3 regions of the Rhizobium sp. SEMIA 4085 genome follow, and region 3 is predicted to be linked to each of the others. Evidence: predicted binding sites of a transcription regulator. Region 3 holds the regulator's gene; each other region holds the start of a gene.
The links. The regulator HrcA, encoded in region 3, represses chaperone genes, less so after heat shock. The targets are predictions, from matches to a motif close to GTTAGCACTCNCNNNNNGNGAGTGCTAAC.
Positions count from the first base shown of each region.

Region 1: the regulator HrcA is predicted to act here: its motif matches at 4,508-4,536, upstream of groES (co-chaperone GroES).
Region 2: the regulator HrcA is predicted to act here: its motif matches at 3,689-3,717, upstream of C9413_RS14535 (co-chaperone GroES).

Region 1 covers NZ_JABEPH010000021.1:11,920-18,264, forward strand. The annotation lists partial or broken gene C9413_RS04065 (isocitrate lyase/phosphoenolpyruvate mutase family protein) at 1-658, shown strand, start outside; gene C9413_RS04070 (hypothetical protein) at 1,367-1,828, opposite strand; gene C9413_RS04075 (hypothetical protein) at 1,904-2,425, shown strand; gene groL (chaperonin GroEL) at 2,461-4,098, opposite strand; gene groES (co-chaperone GroES) at 4,155-4,451, opposite strand; gene C9413_RS04090 (TIGR01459 family HAD-type hydrolase) at 4,813-5,661, shown strand; gene C9413_RS04095 (bifunctional riboflavin kinase/FAD synthetase) at 5,676-6,345, shown strand, end outside.
Region 2 covers NZ_JABEPH010000125.1:1,112-7,456, forward strand. The annotation lists partial or broken gene C9413_RS14505 (Na(+)/H(+) antiporter subunit D) at 1-214, opposite strand, end outside; gene C9413_RS14510 (hypothetical protein) at 207-461, opposite strand; gene C9413_RS14515 (monovalent cation/H+ antiporter subunit D family protein) at 458-1,921, opposite strand; gene nuoK (NADH-quinone oxidoreductase subunit NuoK) at 1,926-2,228, opposite strand; gene C9413_RS14525 (NADH-quinone oxidoreductase subunit J) at 2,228-2,722, opposite strand; partial or broken gene C9413_RS33290 (ABC transporter ATP-binding protein) at 2,980-3,358, opposite strand; gene C9413_RS14535 (co-chaperone GroES) at 3,771-4,079, shown strand; gene groL (chaperonin GroEL) at 4,129-5,763, shown strand; gene C9413_RS14545 (hypothetical protein) at 5,836-6,228, shown strand.
Region 3 covers NZ_JABEPH010000005.1:22,818-29,162, reverse strand. The annotation lists gene hemW (radical SAM family heme chaperone HemW) at 1-77, opposite strand, end outside; gene rdgB (RdgB/HAM1 family non-canonical purine NTP pyrophosphatase) at 87-731, opposite strand; gene C9413_RS01440 (VOC family protein) at 740-1,156, opposite strand; gene rph (ribonuclease PH) at 1,153-1,872, opposite strand; gene hrcA (heat-inducible transcriptional repressor HrcA) at 2,057-3,145, shown strand; gene grpE (nucleotide exchange factor GrpE) at 3,247-3,879, shown strand; gene C9413_RS01420 (nucleoside hydrolase) at 3,917-4,861, opposite strand; gene C9413_RS01415 (Hsp20 family protein) at 5,132-5,557, shown strand; gene C9413_RS01410 (DUF1150 family protein) at 5,605-5,862, shown strand; gene C9413_RS01405 (tRNA (guanosine(46)-N(7))-methyltransferase TrmB) at 5,873-6,345, opposite strand, start outside.

The DNA of each region.
Region 1 (6,345 bases), on a different contig from region 3:
CGCAACGCCGCTGCCCGTCTCGGCCGACCTAGAAAAAGGCTTCGGCGACAGTCCGGAGAGTGCTGCCGAGACGATCCGAGCCGCTGCCGACATCGGTCTCGCCGGGTGTTCGCTTGAAGATCATACCGGCCGGCGCGATGATCCGATCTATGATTTCACGCTGGCGGTGGAGCGTATAGAGGCGGCTGCCGAGCCCCGCCGTTCTCTGCCCCACGATTTCGTGCTGACGTCGCGTTGTGAGAATTTTTTGTGGGCGCGCGCCGATCTCGCCGACACGATCCGGCGACTGCAAGCGTTCGAGAAGGCCGGAGCCGACGTGCTCTATGCATCCGGCCTTCGTGACCTTCGCACGATCCGGTTGGTTTGCGAGGCCGTGACGAAGCCCGTCAACGTGATGGGAATGCCCGGCGCAACGTTCAGCGTGGCAGAGTTGGCGGAGGCGGGCGTCAAACGGATAAGTGTCGGTTCGGGGCTGGCAAGGCACGCCTACGGCACGTTCGTGAACGCGGCGCGGGAAATGCGATCGGCAGGCACCTTCCGTTTCTCAGACCAGGCTATGGGCTTTGCGGAGCTCGAGGGTTTTTTCACCGGAACGGCGAGACGTAGTCGCAAAATTGCTGCAGACCGTGTGGAAACTAACGTCCTCGATTCAAGATGAGGTGCTACGCCGATTCCCGATGGCTTGCTCGACACCAGGGACAGCGTGGCTACCGAACCAGGTGATCATCTTGCGTATGTCGTCTGCTGCTGGAGCCTTGGGCTGGCCGGATCCAATTATTTCCGCTGCGGCGCGCCATGGCGACAAGGATGCGGGAGGCTTCCGGTACATAGGCACGGTCGTCTGTCTTTTCGTGGCGCTCTCGGAAGATCGCGTATCGAATGTTTTCCGGATTGTCCACGCGCTTGTACGAAAGTCGTGCACGCTCACGTCTTGGCCGCGCACGCTAATAGCAGCGTCTCTATCGCTCTCACGGTATCCAGCAGCCTCCACGCGCCCACAGGCATCGATCGCTCGGCCATCATGTCTCGGATCAGTTCCCAGTCAGTCATCCATTTCCCTCCAGGTTCGCTTATTCCCGCTGCCCGAAAGCCAATTGAAAATTCCTTGTGGCAACTGTCGGTCTACGCTTTGCATGGCACATCCTTCTAGAACAGTCCGCTCGCAATGCTGCGTTCGCCCGAGGCGCTGGACATCTGACCGGACAATCCGGTCCGCTTCATCGAAGATTTTCGTGGATCGACTGGACCTAACCGGCCTTCTGGCCGGCTGAGCCCAGCGCTGCCTTCGCGCACAACTGACGGGATTGGCTGAAAATCTGACCACAGCCACCGTCGATCACGCGTTTCCACACAGTCCGCCTGACGTTTATGATGCTTGCGCTTGTTGCCGGCTTGCCGTCTGGTTTGCCCCATCCAGCTTGAAGCGCGGAAAGATGAAGACCCCCGCGATGCTGCCACTGAATTTTTCCTCCACTCCGCTCGATTCACCCATGCAGAAAACCGGCTGACGCAGGCTGTTCGGCATCATGATCGTGGTGGAAAAGCAGAAGGACGACGAAAGTGTTGTGGCTTGTTCGAAAAGCGCGAGGATATGCCCCCGATCTTTCGGATCATAGCAGCGCAGCAGGCTTAGAAGGCCGCATTCCTGTGTCGAAAGGCCATGCAGCAGGCTGCTCCAGTCGCCAAGGCGGATGATTCCGCTTGAAAAGTCGCCGGCCCAGGCCTCGGAGACCGAGAATTGCGCAATCATATCCTGGTTACGATGGGTCAGATCCAGCGATCCAGGCATCAGGGGGGCGGCAACAGTTGCTTTGGCGATCTTAAACAAGGGGTTCCCCGGTTCGGGCGCAGTCTCGGCTGCGCTGCGGTCAGAGCGAAACAGGGTCATTCGGCGCTAGGCATCATGCCTGCGGTCTGGAACCTCGACCCCGGCGGGGCACTGAGGCTTGCTCTTGCTTGTCGCGCAAACGGTCGTCGCCGAATGTTCGCGCAGGTTAAGACGGCGTTCCATCCTCGCTGGCGGGCGAAAACGATCCTCGAACGCGCATCAATTGCAGCGCGGATTTATAGGAGCTTTTCGCCAAACGGCAACGGCTTTTTCGGGGTGGGACCCTCGTCCGGCCAAGACGGTTCAACCGGCTATTTTGCTGGAAAACGTCGCATGAGAAGTACAAGGAATCAATTTGTGATGGATTGCGCCTGGTTTCGCTTAGCAAAGAAGTGGTTTTTGCTCGACAAATGCCTCTTTAAGCGAAATTCGAATATTTGTCGAACAATCTGGCGGCACAAGCTTCGCGAAAGCTACGGGCTGGTGGCGGCAAGTAAACGGGCCAAGTTAAACGCTTTGGAAAGCTTGCCCTGCGCGTGCGCGGCTGCGAATCGCGCTTCAAAAGAAAAGGGCGGCCCGAAGACCGCCCTTTCCTGAACTGAACCGGATGGCTCAGATGCGAGACCTCAGTCTCACATCATGTCCATGCCGCCCATTCCGCCCATGCCGCCCGGCATTGCCGGAGCGTCCTTCTTCGGCAGCTCGGCGATCATGGCTTCCGTGGTGATCAGCAGCGAAGCAACCGAGGCTGCATTCTGCAGAGCCGTACGGACGACCTTGACCGGGTCGACGATACCCATGGCGATCATATCGCCATATTCGCTCGTCTGGGCGTTGTAGCCGTAGTTGTCGTCGTTCTTGTCGAGGATCTTGCCGACGACGATCGAAGCTTCGTCACCAGCGTTGTCAGCGATCTGGCGAACCAGCGACTGCAGCGCCTTGCGAACGATGTTGATGCCGGCTTCCTGATCGTCGTTCACGCCCTTGGACGTGATCTTGACGGAGGAACGCAGCAGGGCGACGCCGCCGCCGGGGACGATACCTTCCTGAACAGCAGCGCGCGTCGCATTGAGGGCGTCGTCGATGCGGTCCTTCTTTTCCTTCACTTCGACTTCCGTCGAGCCGCCGACGCGGATGACGGCAACGCCGCCTGCGAGCTTGGCAAGGCGTTCCTGCAGCTTCTCGCGATCGTAGTCGGAGGTGGTTTCTTCGATTTGCGCCTTGATCTGCGCAACGCGGCCTTCGATGTCGGACTTGGCGCCGGCGCCGTCGACGATCGTGGTGTTTTCCTTGGAGATCGAAACCTTCTTGGTGCGGCCGAGCATGTCGAGGGTGACGGACTCGAGCTTGATGCCGAGGTCTTCGGAGATGACCGTACCACCGGTCAGGATCGCGATGTCTTCGAGCATGGCCTTGCGGCGGTCGCCGAAGCCCGGAGCCTTGACGGCAGCAATCTTCAGCCCGCCGCGCAGCTTGTTGACGACGAGCGTTGCAAGCGCTTCGCCTTCGACGTCTTCAGCGATGATCAGCAGCGGCTTGCCGGTCTGAACGACGGCTTCGAGAACCGGAAGCATCGACTGCAGGTTCGAGAGCTTCTTCTCGTGCAGAAGGATATAGGCGTCCTCGAGGTCAGCAACCATCTTTTCCGGGTTGGTCACGAAGTACGGGCTGAGATAGCCGCGGTCGAACTGCATGCCTTCGACGACTTCGAGTTCGGTTTCGGCGGTCTTGGCTTCTTCGACAGTGATGACGCCTTCGTTGCCGACCTTCTGCATGGCTTCAGCAATGTCGCGACCGACCTGGCTGTCGCCGTTTGCGGAGATCGTGCCGACCTGCGCAACTTCTTCCGAAGTCGAGATCTTCTTGGCCTTGGCCTGGAGATCCTTGACGACTTCAGCAACGGCAAGATCGATACCGCGCTTCAGGTCCATCGGGTTCATGCCGGCAGCAACGGCCTTGTTGCCTTCGCGAACGATGGCCTGAGCAAGAACGGTTGCGGTCGTGGTGCCATCACCGGCGATGTCGTTGGTCTTCGAAGCGACTTCGCGGACCATCTGGGCGCCCATGTTTTCGAACTTGTCGTCCAGTTCGATTTCCTTGGCGACCGAAACACCGTCCTTGGTGATGCGCGGCGCGCCGAAGGACTTGTCGATGATGACGTTGCGGCCCTTCGGGCCGAGCGTTACCTTGACTGCGTCAGCGAGGATATCGACGCCGCGCAGCATCTTTTCGCGCGCGGTGCGGCCGAACTTAATTTCTTTAGCTGCCATTTTGAAAACTCCTGAGAAGGGTTGTCAGCGATTTCGGTAAAAAGCGACCGGCTGGATCAGCCGATGATGCCCATGATGTCGGCTTCCTTCATGATCAGAAGGTCTTCGCCGTTGATCTTGACTTCTGTGCCGGACCACTTGCCGAACAGAACGCGGTCGCCAGCCTTGACGTCGAGAGCGACGACCTTGCCGGACTCGTCACGAGCGCCGGAGCCGACGGCGACGATTTCGCCTTCCTGCGGCTTTTCCTTAGCGGTATCGGGAATGATGATGCCGCCTTTGGTCTTTTCTTCGGATTCAACGCGGCGAACGACGACGCGGTCGTGAAGGGGGCGGAAATTGGTGCTTGCCATTGTCTAATCCCTCGATCAAATGACATTCGCAGGCCGGACGGCCCACATGGATAAGTGTTAGCACTCTCCGTTGAGGAGTGCTAGCGCCGAGCATTTAGGGATGGCTCCAGAAGGAGTCAAGAAGACCCATCACGGAATTTTGCGCCGGAATTGTGAAGAGGGCGGGAATTGTTTGAAGCATCGCCCGATTCGACGCGTGTCGGTTGCCTGAGCTTCGGAGTGCCCGCGCAGGCTGTCAACGGCGTGGCGCTCCTGTCGTGGAAGGTCCGACGGTTTTTGCTGAAGATCGCCCGGAAACCCCTTGCCATCGCGGCATGCCTTTGCAATGTCACGCCTGACTGAAAGCAAATCGGGAAATCGGATGGCCAAGCGGATTAGAAGTTTTGCGGAGATCACCAGCCATTATGATGCGGTGTTCTGCGATGTCTGGGGCGTGCTGCACAACGGCGTCGATCCCTTCCCGACGGCCGCTGCCGCTCTGGAAGCTGCGCGCGGCGAGGGGCTTGCCGTCATCCTCATCACCAATTCGCCGCGCATCGCGCCTCAGGTCGTCGCCCAGCTTCGCCAGATCGGCATCCAGGACGGCGCCTATGACCGGATCGTCACCTCCGGCGACGTCACCCGCGGCCTGATCGCCGAAGGCCCGAAGAAGGTGTTCCTGCTTGGCCCGGATCGCGATCTGGCCATCATCGAAGGTCTCGGCGTCGAGCGCGTCGATGCGAAGGACGCTCAATCCGTGGTCTGCACCGGTTTCTTCGACGACGAGACGGAAAAGCCGGAAGACTACACCGATATGCTCAAGGATTTTCAGGCACGCAACGTGCCGATGGTCTGCGCCAATCCGGACCTTGTCGTTGAACGTGGCCACCGCATCATACCCTGCGCCGGCGCCATGGCTGCCTATTACCACCAGTTGGGCGGCGAGATCCGCATCGCCGGCAAGCCGCACGCGCCGATCTACGACGCCGTACTGGCAACCGCGCACGAACTCCACGGCGATTTCCCGAAAAGCCGCATTCTTGCCATCGGCGACGGCATGCCGACGGATGTGCACGGCGCTCTCGATTACGGCCTCGATCTCCTCTATATCAGCGGCGGTATCCACGCGAAGGAATACACGCTGAACGGCGAGACCGACGAGGCGATCCTGCATGCCTATCTCGAACGCGAGAAGGCCGCGCCCAAGTGGTGGATGCCCCGCCTCGCATAAGAAGAAGCCCGCCGATGACCGTTTTTCACCGCAATGAAACCCGCGAACCCTTGCCTGCCCACCTGAAGGGCGGCGTGATTGCCATCGGCAATTTCGACGGCGTTCATCGCGGCCATCAATCGGTGCTGAACCGCGCGCTGGAAATCTCGAAAGAGCGGGACATCCCGGCGCTGGTGCTGACTTTCGAACCGCATCCCCGCACGGTCTTCAGGCCGGAAACACCGGTCTTCCGCATCACGCCTGCACCCCTCAAGGCCCGCATCCTGGAAGCGATCGGCTTCAATGCCGTTATCGAATATCCCTTCGACCGCGGATTTTCGCAGCGCTCGCCGGACGACTTCATCCACGGCATCTTGAAGGACTGGCTGGGCGCCTCCGAAGTCGTCACCGGCTTCGACTTCCATTTCGGCAAGAATCGCGAGGGCGGCCCGGCCTTCCTTATGGATGCCGGCCATAAATACGGTTTCGGCGTCACGCTGATCGACGCCTTCCGCGACGAGAATGCCGAAGTCGTCTCATCGAGCCGCATCCGCGAGTTGTTGAAGGAAGGCGATGGCAGCGAGGCCGCCGCGCAGCTCGGCTACCGCTACACAATCGAGGCCGAGGTGATCGGCGGCGAAAAGCTTGGCCGCGAGCTCGGTTTCCCAACCGCAAACAGGCAGCTTCCGCCGGAGGCCGACCTTG
Region 2 (6,345 bases), on a different contig from region 3:
CGAAGACGATACTCAGCTTGTCGACCTTCGCGATCACGATTTCCTGCCCGATAAATCTTGCCTCGCCATAACTGCCCGGCTCCATCGTGAGCACGGCAAGGATCGCCAGCGTCGGGATCAGCAGCAGATAGGCCTTGCCGATCGATCCCCTGAGGAACGGTATCGGCAGAGCACCGAGAATGAAGAGGAGAGCCGGATGGATGAAGTCAGTCATAATAGTCCTCGCGCCGCATCAGCCCGATGCGATGGCCGAGAAACTTGGAAACGAAGATGAGCAGAACGCAGGAGCCAAAACCGTAGACGGCGGACCAGCCAGGCAGGCGCTCCCAAACGTATTCGGCGTGTTCGCGAGAAACCAGAAAGTCGGCGGCGACGATCAGAACGAGTGCCAGATAGAACAGTCGGCGGCGCTGTTTTGCCCATTCTTCGTCACCAAAGAAATCGACCACGCGCTTGATCATCTGACCACTCCATCCGCCAGGGTAAGGAAATAATCGGGGAAGATGCCCATCAGCACCGATAGGATGGCGGTCGCGACAAGCGGGATCGTGATCATCGGAATTTCACGGACGGTCGCCTGGCTCTCCTGCGACTCGGTCCCGAAAAAGGCGACGTAGCTGACCGGCAGGAAATAGGCGGCGTTCAGGATCGAACTCACCAGGAGTACGACCAGGAACGCCATCTGTCCCGCCTCCACCGACCCCAGCGTCAAATACCATTTGCTGACAAATCCCGCGGTCGGCGGCACCCCGATCATGCTGAGCGAGGCGACGAAGAATGCCCCCATCGTCCAGGGCAGCCGGCGGCCGATGCCGGCCATGTCGCTGATATTGCGCTTTCCCGATGCGCAATAGATCGACCCGGCGCAAAAAAACAGCGTGATCTTTGAAAATGCGTGTGCTGCAATGTGGATGATCCCGCCGACCATTGCGACCGGCGACAACAGGACCGCGCCCAGCACGATGTAGGAAAGTTGGGAAACCGTCGAATAGGCGAGCCTAGCTTTCAGGTCGTCCCGTGTCAGGGCGTAGACCGACGCCATCAGGATCGTGAATGACACCAGATAGGCCGTGACGATGCCGAGGCCCAGTTGTCCGACCAGCCCGACGCCGAAGACATGGAACACCACCCGCAGCACACAGAACACACCCATCTTGACCACAGCCACTGCATGCAAGAGCGCGCTGACAGGAGTTGGGGCCACCATGGCGGCCGGTAGCCAGGCGTGCATGGGCATCACCGCAGCCTTGGCGAAGCCGAAAAGATAGCAGAAATAGATAACCGTCAGCAGCGGCGCGGAGGCATTGACTCCCTCCAATAGCCCCCCATCCACAAAGTCGAGCGACCCCGCAATGGAATAGGTCAGTGCCAGCGCGGCAAGCAGCACGCTTTTCGACGCGCCCATCAAATAGACGAGGTATTTGCGGCTGCCCGCCCATCCCTCTTCGTCCTCGTGGTGGTAGACGAGCGGATAGGTAACGAGGCTGAGCACCTCGTAGAAGATCACCAGCGTGAACAGATTGGCGGCAAAGGCGCCTCCGACGGCCGCCGCGAGACTGGTGGCGAAACAGGCAAAGAATCGAGTCTGCGCATGTTCGTTCAAGTGCCGCATGTAGCCGACGGAATAGAGCGCGGCGACGATCCATAGGAGTGAAGAGACGGTGGCGAACACCATGCCGAGCGCATCTGCCCGGAAAGCGAAGTCGGCCCCCGGCAAGATCTCGAACAGGCGCAAATCGACGGTTCCGCCAGCCAACACCGTGGGCGCCATGGAGGCGACGATCGCAAACAGGACGATCGCGGCCAACGGCGATACGAGATCGCGGATTTTCTCACGGTTATTCAAGAGAAGAACTGCCACGGCGGTCAGGCCCGGGACGGCGACGGCAAGCAGCGGCCTGATCGATATCACCGGGTCCAAGCCGTTATCCTTTCATCATGGTCACGTCGTCGACCTTGAGGGTGGATTTGTTCCTCACAAGGGCGACCAGGATGCCAAGAGCAACGGCAACCTCCGCCGCAGTGATTGCTATGACGAAGATGGCGAAGATCTGCCCGCGAAAGTCGTTGTAGATGCGCCCGAAAGCGATGAAATTGATGTTGACCGAGTTTAGCAGCAACTCCAGCGACATCAGCACGACCAGAATATTGCGCCTGAGCAGCACGCCCGCCGCTCCGATCACGAACAGGACCACCCCGAGCAGAATATACCACGACAGCGGAACCATCACCCCTGCTCCTTCCGCGCCAGCACGATGGCGCCGACCAAAGCCACCAACAGGATGACGGAGGCGACCTCAAACGGCAGAAGATAACCGGCGAAAAGCGTCGTGCTGAGCTGCCTGATCTCGTCGCCGCCGCCTACGGGAACAGTGACCGAAAAGCGATCGCTCCAGAGCACCAGGACCGACATCTCGATCCCAAGCAGAACGAGCATAACCAGAGCTGGCAGGTTGCCCCCGGGTAAGAACCGCTGCAACTTTGCTTCGCGCACATCGATCATCATGATCACGAATAGGAACAGGACCATGATTGCGCCGACATACACGAAGATCTGGATGACCGCGAGCAACGGCGCTTCGAGCAGGACGAAGATTGCCGAAATCTGCAGGAAACACGCCATCAGCGCCAATGCGCAGTGAACCGGATTCCGCGCCAGGACCACGGTCAGGGCCGTGATCACGGACACCGTAGCGAACAGAAGAAAGAACCCCTGATCCATCGACGCGACCCTCCCACGCGAGCTGTCACTCGGCGCGAGACGGCCGGATTTGAGATAGCTCAGCACTTCAGGTGCATTTATAAATTGTGCCCTACTATCCGATTTTTCACAAGATTATTGTCGTCGGCGGACAAACCACAGCGGTTGTGATGTGGCTAAGCCGCTCGCCAAGGTCTCGCAGCGCCGCCGCCTGGGCTTTCCTGCGTGACGAAGTGCTCGCAGATTTTGTCGAGCAGAGTTTAAATGCTGAACTGCGCTCACAACCTTTCTTCCTTAAAATGTTGCGTGGTTGCCGTCCGATGCCGGCGGATCGGAAGCATGATCGGCCTGCCCGAGGGGGATCGGCGATGAAGCGGCTTTCGGCCGAAGACCTGCGTGCATTCTCTTGCGTCAGCACATCCTCCGGTTTGCCGGAAACTTGACTCGCCCTCCAGCCATTGCGACGAGGTCGTCTGCGTAGCGAGCTGCCAGGTTGAGATCATGCAGCACCATGACAACGGTGGTTCCGCGCGAGATCAGCCAAGAAGTCCAGAACGTTGACCTGGATGGCTGCTTTCGAGACGTGTCGTCGGCTTGTCCAGCAGTAGGATTTCCGTCTGCTGGGCCAACACCGTGGCAATCCCAGACACGCAGGCGTAATACCGCAGTTGCCGGCGTAATTATTTCTTCGCGAGCTACCACTTCTCGCCTTGGACGAATTAGAATACTCGGAAGTCGCCTGGGGGCGAGCTCTTCAATGCTCTAAACGCTCAAGGCAATTAATTTTCGAAAGCGCGGCATGCATTGCTAGTGCAACGAAAAATAGTCCTATTTATTTCAAGAATCCTGCCGCCTATTCGGTGCTATAAGTTCAGGATCAAAAGGAATCGTCATGAAATTCGAACCAAATAATCCACGGGTTATCCTAGGGCTTGTTGTATTTCCTGACGGATAATGATCTGGATTATCCGCTTGCAGATAATATTTCTTGGCACTCCTACCAATCGAGTGCCAGAGATGTTATGTAATAGGTGCGGCCGCCCTATGCGCCGACCGCAGAAAGATCCTCATGACATTCCGTCCTCTCCATGACCGCGTCGTCGTACGGCGCGCGAAAGGTGACCTAAAATCCAAGGGCTGGTCCATTATCCCACACACGTCTCGGCAAACGCAGCAGGCGGCCACGGTGCGGCGCTGCGGCAGATTCTGCGGTCGTCGGCTCGCGCCGCGCGCAGTGGAGACCGGCGACGTGATCCTATTCGAAAAGGGGGCGGAAACCGGAATCGAACTCGATGACCAAGATCTCCTGATCGTGAAGGAGTGCGACGTCATGGGCATCGTCGAAAAGACCGAAGCGACCGCCGATACGACCGCCTAATCCGCCGAATTCCAACCCCGACTCTCAAGACCGAACTGGACCACAGACAATGTCTGCCAAGGAAATCATCTTCTCCACCGACGCACGCGATCGTCTGCTTCGCGGCGTCGAGGTGCTCAACAATGCCGTCAAGGTAACGTTAGGCCCCAAAGGCCGCAACGTCGTCATCGACAAGTCCTATGGCGCGCCACGCATTACCAAGGACGGCGTCGCGGTCGCCAAGGAAATCGAACTTGCAGACAAGTTCGAGAACATGGGCGCGCAGATGGTGCGCGAAGTGGCGTCCAAGACCAACGATCTTGCGGGCGACGGCACCACAACCGCGACGGTGCTCGCGGCCTCCATCTTTCGCGAAGGCGCCAAACTTGTTGCGGCCGGGATGAACCCCATGGATTTGAGGCGCGGCATCGATCTTGGCGTTGCAGCGGTACTTGCGGAAATCAAAGCGCGCGCCACGAAGGTTAGCTCATCGAACGAAATCGCCCAGGTCGGCACAATCGCCGCCAATGGCGATGCGACGGTGGGCAGAATGATCGCTGACGCGATGGAAAAGGTTGGCAACGAAGGTGTCATCACAGTCGAGGAGGCCAGGACGGCCGATACTGAACTCAACGTCGTCGAGGGCATGCAGTTCGACCGGGGCTATCTCTCGCCTTACTTTGTCACCAATGCCGAAAAAATGCGCGTGGAGCTGGAGGACCCATATATCCTTATCTATGAGAAGAAGCTCGGCAATCTGCAGGCAATGTTGCCCATCCTCGAAGCCGTGGTGCAGAGCGGCAAGCCGCTGCTTATTATTTCCGAGGATGTCGAAGGCGAAGCTCTGGCCACATTGGTCGTCAATAAGTTGCGGGGCGGATTGAACGTCGCTGCCGTCAAGGCCCCAGGTTTCGGCGATCGCCGCAAGGCCATGCTGGAGGACATCGCCATTCTGACGGCCGGCCAGATGATCTCTGAGGATCTCGGCATCAAGCTGGAAAATGTCACGCTTGATATGCTCGGGCGCACCAAGCGGGCGCTGATCGAAAAGGATACCACCACGATCATAGACGGCGCAGGTGAAAAATCTGAGATCGCTCGACGCATCAGCCAGATTAAGGCGCAGATCGAGGAAACCACCTCCGACTACGACAAGGAAAAGCTGCAAGAACGCCTTGCAAAACTCGCCGGCGGCGTTGCGGTGATACGCGTCGGCGGCTCGACCGAAATTGAAGTCAAGGAGAAGAAGGACCGCATCGACGATGCCCTGAACGCCACCCGCGCGGCGGTCGAGGAGGGTATCGTTCCGGGCGGAGGCGTCGCCCTGTTGCGCGCCAAGTCGGTTCTGGCAGGGCTAGCTGCAGAAAACGCCGACGTGACGGCGGGGATTTCGGTCGTGCTGAGGGCGCTGGAAGCCCCGATCCGACAGATCGCCGACAACGCCGGTGTCGAGGGCTCTATCGTTATTGGTAAACTCGCCGAGAGCACGGATCATAACCAGGGGTTCGACGCACAGACGGAGACCTATGTCGATATGATCAAGGCTGGCATTATCGATCCTGCCAAGGTGGTGCGGACCGCTTTGCAAGACGCCGGCTCGATCGCAGCACTTCTGATTACCGCCGAAGCGGTGATCGCCGATATTCCCGCAAGAGAATCTGCGCCGCCGGCCGGAAACGTCGGCATGGGTGGCATGGGATACTGAGGACAGTGCCTGAGCCGCTCGGCCAGGACGGCCGCAGCGGTGAACCAAACAACATCGGCAAGGAGAATTCCAATGGCCATGCAGAGCAGCAGCAAAACATCGATTTTCCAACGTTTCGACAGCTATCAGCCGTCGAAGACCATCCTCGTCTGGGCTTGTGTCGTCACTGCAGTCGCCACGATCATCGTCGGATTTAACTGGGGGGGCTGGGTGACGGGCGGCACTTCTCTCAAAGCAGCGGCAACTGCGGGCGAAACTGCACGTGGGGAACTTGCATCCGCCATATGCGTTGACCGGTTCAACAGTGCGACGGATGCCGCCGCAAAATTGGTTGAATTTAAGGCTCTTCCAGACAGCTATAAGAAGCGCCAGTTCATCGAAGCCGGCGGATGGGCAACCATGCCAGGACAAACCTCAGCCGACAGCAAGATCGCCGAAGGCTGCAGCACCGCGCTCTCCGCCTGAAGGGCCTCCTGTCTAAGACTTGCTTGGCGCCCCGGGGTGCTTTGCCTATCCGCCACAACAGCACATGAAGCGATATCCGTTTCCAAAAAAATGGAGCCTCCGCGTCGACATGCTCTA
Region 3 (6,345 bases):
ACGCCGAAACCGGGCTCGCCGGTATCGGGCAGAAGCATCGCATCGCGCGTCAAGCTTGGTGTATCGAGAATCTCCACGAACCGACCCTACGCTTCCAGGCAGGTTTCGACAAAGCGTTTGAATGCGCGCGCCCGATGCGACAGGGCTTGCGGCTTGCCAATGTTCCAGCCGTGCTTTTCCTCGGCACTCATCTCGCCGAAGGTGATGTCGTAACCTTCCGGTTGGAAGACCGGATCGTAACCGAAACCCTGGGTGCCGCGCGGCGGCCAGACGACGGTACCTTCCACCTCGCCGCGAAAAAGCTCCGTATGCCCGTCTGGCCAGGCGAGGCAGAGCACGCTGACGAAGCGCGCGCGCCGTTGTTCCGGCTTGGTGGCTCCGGCTTTGTCCAGCGCCTGTTGCACCTTTTCCATCCCGATCGCAAAGTCGCGCGTGCCGTCTGCGGTCTCGGCCCAGTTGGCCGTATAGACACCCGGATCGCCACCGAGCGCATCGATCACCAATCCCGAATCGTCGGAAAGCGCCGGCATCCCTGCTGCTTTGGCAGAGGCGAGAGCCTTGATCGTCGCGTTTTCCTCGAAGGTTGTGCCCGTTTCGTCAGGCTCGATGAAGTTGAGGTCCGCTGCCGATTTGGCGGTAAAGCCGAGCGGTCCGATCAGTTCCTGGATCTCGCGGATCTTGCCGGCGTTGTGGCTGGCGACGACGATCGTCTTCGTTTCAAGCGTGCGCATGGTCGGTCCTATTCAATGCCCCAGATTCTGGCTTCGGCGCATTCGAGGCTGTTTCCCGCGGGATCGCGGAAATAGATCGAGCGGCCGCCGTTCGGCCAGTGGACTTCGGATTCGATTTCGATGCCCGCGGCTTTGAGCTTCACCGCCATGGCATCGATGTTCTTACCAGACACCCGGAAACATGCGTGGCCCTGACCTTTCGTGCCGTGGGGCGGTACCTGCAGGGCATCGGCCGCTGGCGGTTTCACCGTTTCATCGGGGTTGAAGATCAACAGCACGCCTTGCCCGCAGCGGAAGAATACATGCCGGTTTGCGGCGCGCGTGATCTTGGCAAGGCCGAGCACGCCTTCGTAGAAGGCCTCGGCCTTGTCGAGATCCTTCGCATAAAGCGCGGTCTCCAGCATGCCTTCCAGCAGGGCAGTCATCCGGCGATGGCCTGTTTCTGCATGTCGACGAGCTCCACGATGCCGGTTTTCGCCAGTGTCATCAGCGCCGCAAATTCCCCGTCCGTGAACGGCGTGCCTTCGGCGGTTCCCTGAATTTCAACGATGCCGCCGGCACCCGTCATGACGAAATTCGCATCGGTTTCGGCCGAGGAATCTTCGAGATAATCGAGGTCGATCACCGGCTGGCTGGCGAAGATGCCGCAGGAAATCGCAGCGACATGATCCTTGAGCACGCGCTCGACCTTGATCATGTTGCGGGTTTCCATCCACTTCAGGCAGTCGTAGAGCGCAATCCAGGCTCCCGTAATGGAGGCCGTGCGCGTACCGCCGTCAGCCTGAATGACGTCGCAGTCGAGCGTGATCTGGCGCTCGCCCAGTTCCTTGAGATCGACGACGGCACGAAGGGAGCGGCCGATCAGGCGCTGGATTTCCTGTGTGCGCCCGCCCTGCTTGCCGGCCGCGGCCTCGCGTTTCATGCGCTCGCCGGTTGCCCGCGGCAGCATGCCATATTCGGCCGTGACCCAGCCCTTTCCAGTATTGCGCAGCCAAGGTGGCGTCTTGTCTTCCAGGCTTGCGGTACAGAGCACATGCGTATCGCCGAATTTGACGAGGCAGGAACCTTCCGCATGCTTTGAAAAATTGCGCTCGAAAGTGACTTTGCGCATCTGGTCGGTTTTTCTGCCTGAAGGCCGCATTGTGATCTCCTGAAGCACGACGCCGAAAACCGTAAAGCGGTTCTCGCAAAACATCATGCATGCTTGAATGGTGTCGACCGCTTCTACGATTGGCCGCAGCCATTTGCAAATTCCCTTTTGCTACGAGGGCGAGAACGGCTATATTTTAGGGATCGTCATCAGCAGCGCAGGTCTAAGGAAGGTCATGGGGTTCAGGTCGACGTCGGTTTCGGATGCCGTTGCTGCGCTGGATGAACGCTCCAAGGAAATCTTCCGCCGCATCGTTGAAGGCTATCTGGAAAGTGGCGAGCCGCTCGGCTCGCGCAATCTCTCCCGCATCCTGCCCATGTCGCTATCGCCCGCGTCGGTGCGCAACGTGATGAGCGACCTGGAGGAGTTGGGCCTGATCTACTCGCCGCATGTCAGCGCCGGACGCCTGCCGACGCAGGGCGGCCTTCGCTTCTTCGTCGATGCCTTCATGCAGGTCGGCGACCTTTCCGCCGAGGACCGTGCGAATATCGACCGCCAGGTCCGCCCCGAAAGCCGCGACAATCCGGTTGAATCGATGATGAACGAGGCAAGCCGGATGCTGTCGGGCATTTCGCGCGGCGCAGGGCTTGTCATCACCTCAAAGAGCGATCCGGTTCTCAGACACGTCGAATTCATCCGCCTGGAGCCCACCAAGGCGTTGGCAGTGCTCGTCGGCGATCACGATCAGGTCGAAAACCGCATTATCGAATTGCCGGCAGGTGTTACGTCGTCGCAGCTGACGGAGGCCGCGAATTTCCTCAATGCCCATATGTCTGGCCAGACATTGCCGGAATTGCGCAAGCAGCTCAGTCGCCTGAAGGAGAACGTCCGCCACGAGCTCGACGCGTTGTCCCGGGATCTCGTCGAGCGCGGTATCGCGGTGTGGTCTGGCGATGCGGACGAAGGCAAGCCGCCGCAGCTTATTATTCGAGGCCGATCCAATCTGCTCGATGGCCTGGCAGGCGCGGAAGACCTCGATCGTCTCCGCATGCTCTTCGACGATCTCGAAAAGAAGGACAGCCTGATCGAGCTGCTGAACCTTGCCGAAACCGGTCCGGGCGTGCGCATCTTCATCGGTTCTGAGAACAAGCTCTTTTCGCTTTCCGGCTCCTCGCTGATTGTTGCGCCCTATCGCGACGATGACGACCGCATTGTCGGCGCCGTCGGCGTCATCGGCCCGACACGGCTCAATTATTCACGCATTGTGCCGATGGTGGATTACACCGCCCAGCTGATCTCCCGGCTTGCGCGCGGCACGCTGTAAAAAACCCGGAATTTTTTCTTCTTTGTCACGCAGACTTGATTTTTTGCGGTCAAAGCTCGATATCGGGCGCATCCCAAGAGAACCCATTACCGGAGACCGTCATGACTGACGAAACGACGAAAAACGGATCTGACGCTGCCGCGGCTGAAGCCGCAGACGACGTTGCCGCAAACGTCGAGAACGAAACCACGGTGGAAGCGCCGCGCCAACCGGATCCGCTTGAAGTGCTCAAGGCTGAAAATTCCGAGCTGCGCGACCGCTATCTGCGCCTTGCCGCCGAAATGGACAATCTGCGCCGCCGCACGGAGCGCGACGTGAAGGATGCAAAGTCCTACTCGGTCGCGGGCTTTGCGCGCGATATGCTTGCCGTTTCGGACAATCTGCGCCGCGCGCTCGATGCCATCCCCGCCGAGGCGAAGGAAGCGGGCGAGACAGGCCTCAACACGTTGATCGAAGGTGTCGAGATGACGGAGCGCTCCATGCTCTCGGCGCTGGAGCGCCACGGCGTCCGCAAGTTGGATCCGATCGGCCAGAAGTTCGATCCGAACTTCCACCAGGCGATGTTCGAGGTTCCCAATGCCGAAGTGGCGAATAACACGGTCGTCCAGGTCGTTCAGGCAGGCTTCACGATCGGCGAGCGTGTTCTTCGTCCCGCAATGGTCGGCGTGGCCAAAGGCGGCCCGAAGGCAGCAGATGCAGACCTCAACACAGCGTTCACCGAAAAGGACGCCTGATCTTCTTTTCAGGCGCCTTTCATAATCAGTCCGAAAATCAGATGCGGGCGAAGCGCTCGATCATGAGATCGAAGAAGCCGTCCGCATCCACATAGCGCATCACCTTGGCATTGCGCTTGCGGTCGGTCACATGCCACCAGTCGACCACCGTCATGCCAACGGTCAGCTCCGACTTCACCTCGATCTCGACATTGCAGTCACGGCCCTTGAAGAGTTCGGGCTTCAGTAGGTAGGCGACGACCGCCGGATCGTGCAGAGGCCCACCGTCCGAACCATACTTCTCGACATCGAAGCGCTCGAAGAATTCCAGCATTTCGACCATTGCTTTGGCCGGTGCCGTGCCGAGATCGGCCATGCGTTTGACGCGATCCTTCCGTGTCAGCAACTGATGTGTCACGTCGAGCGGCATCATCACGATCGCTATGCCGGAACGAAAAACGATGTCGGCTGCTTCCGGATCGACATAGATGTTGAATTCGGCGGCGGGCGTTATGTTGCCGCCCTCGAAGAAGCCGCCTCCCATCATCACCAGTTCACGGATGCGCGGAATGATGTCCGGCGCCTTTTGCAAGGCCATGGCGATATTGGTAAGCGGTCCCAGCGTGCAGAGTGTCACCGTGCCTTCCGGCTCGCCGCGAAGCGTCTCGATGATGAAGTCGACCGCGTGCTGTGCCTGCAGCGGCATCGTCGGCTCATCGAGCTCCGGTCCATCGAGGCCGGTCTTTCCGTGCACGTGCTCGGCCGTGACCAGCTTGCGCGCGATTGGCGCGTCGGCGCCTGCGAAAACCTTCGTGCCGGGTCGTGCGCAGAGCTCGCAGACGATGCGCGCGTTGCGGCTCGTGTAGGAGAGCGGCACGTTGCCTGCGACGGTCGTGACGCCGAGCACCTCCAGCTCTTCGGGGCTGCCGAAGGCAAGCATGATGGCCGCTGCATCGTCCTGGCCGGGGTCGGTGTCGATGATGATCTTTCTGGGGGTCGCCATTGCGTTGCTCCGTCTCAAGGTGCACGTCGTCGTGGCAGGCACCATTCGTTTATTTTTCCGTCGCAGATCGGCGCAGCCGCTGCGCTCGACGATGTGATGCGAGCCGCCATGATTTTTGTCAAGCAACGGCCCCAATCCAACCGTCTTAAATTCATGTGACTGCGATGCGCCGCATATGTCTTGCGCGAAAGGCACACGCTTCCCATATTAACGGCGTCCGGATGCTACGCTTAGGTCCGGGAAGGTCGCTTGGATCAAGGACTTTGAAAGATGAGCCGCATGACACCTTTCGCCAGCCCGCTGCTTTTGGGCTTCGACGCCATGGAAAAGACGCTTGAACGCATTTCCAAGGCAAGCGACGGTTACCCACCCTATAATATCGAACGTATCGCCCCCGACCAGGGAGCGCCTGAGCGCCTGCGCATCACGGTTGCCGTCGCCGGTTTCGGCGAAGACGAGCTGGACGTTACGACGGAAGAGAATCAATTGTTGATCCGCGGCCGCCAGGTCGAGCATGGCGAGCATGAATATCTCTATCGCGGTATTGCTGCGCGCCAGTTCCAGCGAACCTTCGTGCTGGCAGACGGCATGCAGGTTTTGGGCGCCAGCCTCAAGAATGGATTGCTTGCCGTCGATCTCGTTCGTCCGGAACCGGCGCGCATGGTGAAGAAAATTAACATTTCGGTCTCACAGTAGGACAACGGCCCATTCGGCTGTTGGTCCCTTCTCCCGGAGGTACAGGAATGTTGATGAAAGAAGCGAATTCTCACCTGACCAAGTCCGAACTTGCCGGTATCGGCAACGGCGAGGTCGCCTATATCCGCAAAATGCGCAACGACGAGGTCTCGAAGTGCTTTCCCGAAGCACCGGATATCGATCCGAGCGTGGACCTTTGGGCCCTCTTCGGCGCAGACGGAACGCCGATCCTGCTCACGGACAATCGCTCCAGCACCTTCTTCAAGGCGGCTGAAGACGAATTGAAGACGGTCAGCCTGCACTAAAGATGCAGGCTTAGACCCTTTTGAATGTCAGATAGGCGGAGGACCTGCCCTCGCGCCGGGCCTTGGCCTCGTAGCGTGTGCTCGGCCAGCCCTCATAGGGCGTCAGCCAGTCGGCAGCGTCTTGCGCAAGCCAGTCGAAGCCGCCGTGATCGCGGCACTTCAAAAGCGTCCAATTCACGTAGGTATCGATGTCCGAGGCGAAGCAGAAGAGCCCGCCCGGCTTCAGCACGCGATGGAAACGGTCGAGATTGGTCTTGGAAACGAAACGCCGTTTCCAATGCTTCCGTTTTGGCCAGGGATCGGGATAGAGCAGATCGATGTGATCCAGGCAGCCGTTCGGTAACCAGTCGAGCAGTTGCGTTGCATCGTCATCATAGACGCGGATATTCTTTGCACCCTTCGTCTCGATGCTTGCCAGCAGTTTCTGCATGGAATTGATGAAGGGTTCGATGCCGATGAATCCGGTCGAGGGCATTTCCAGCG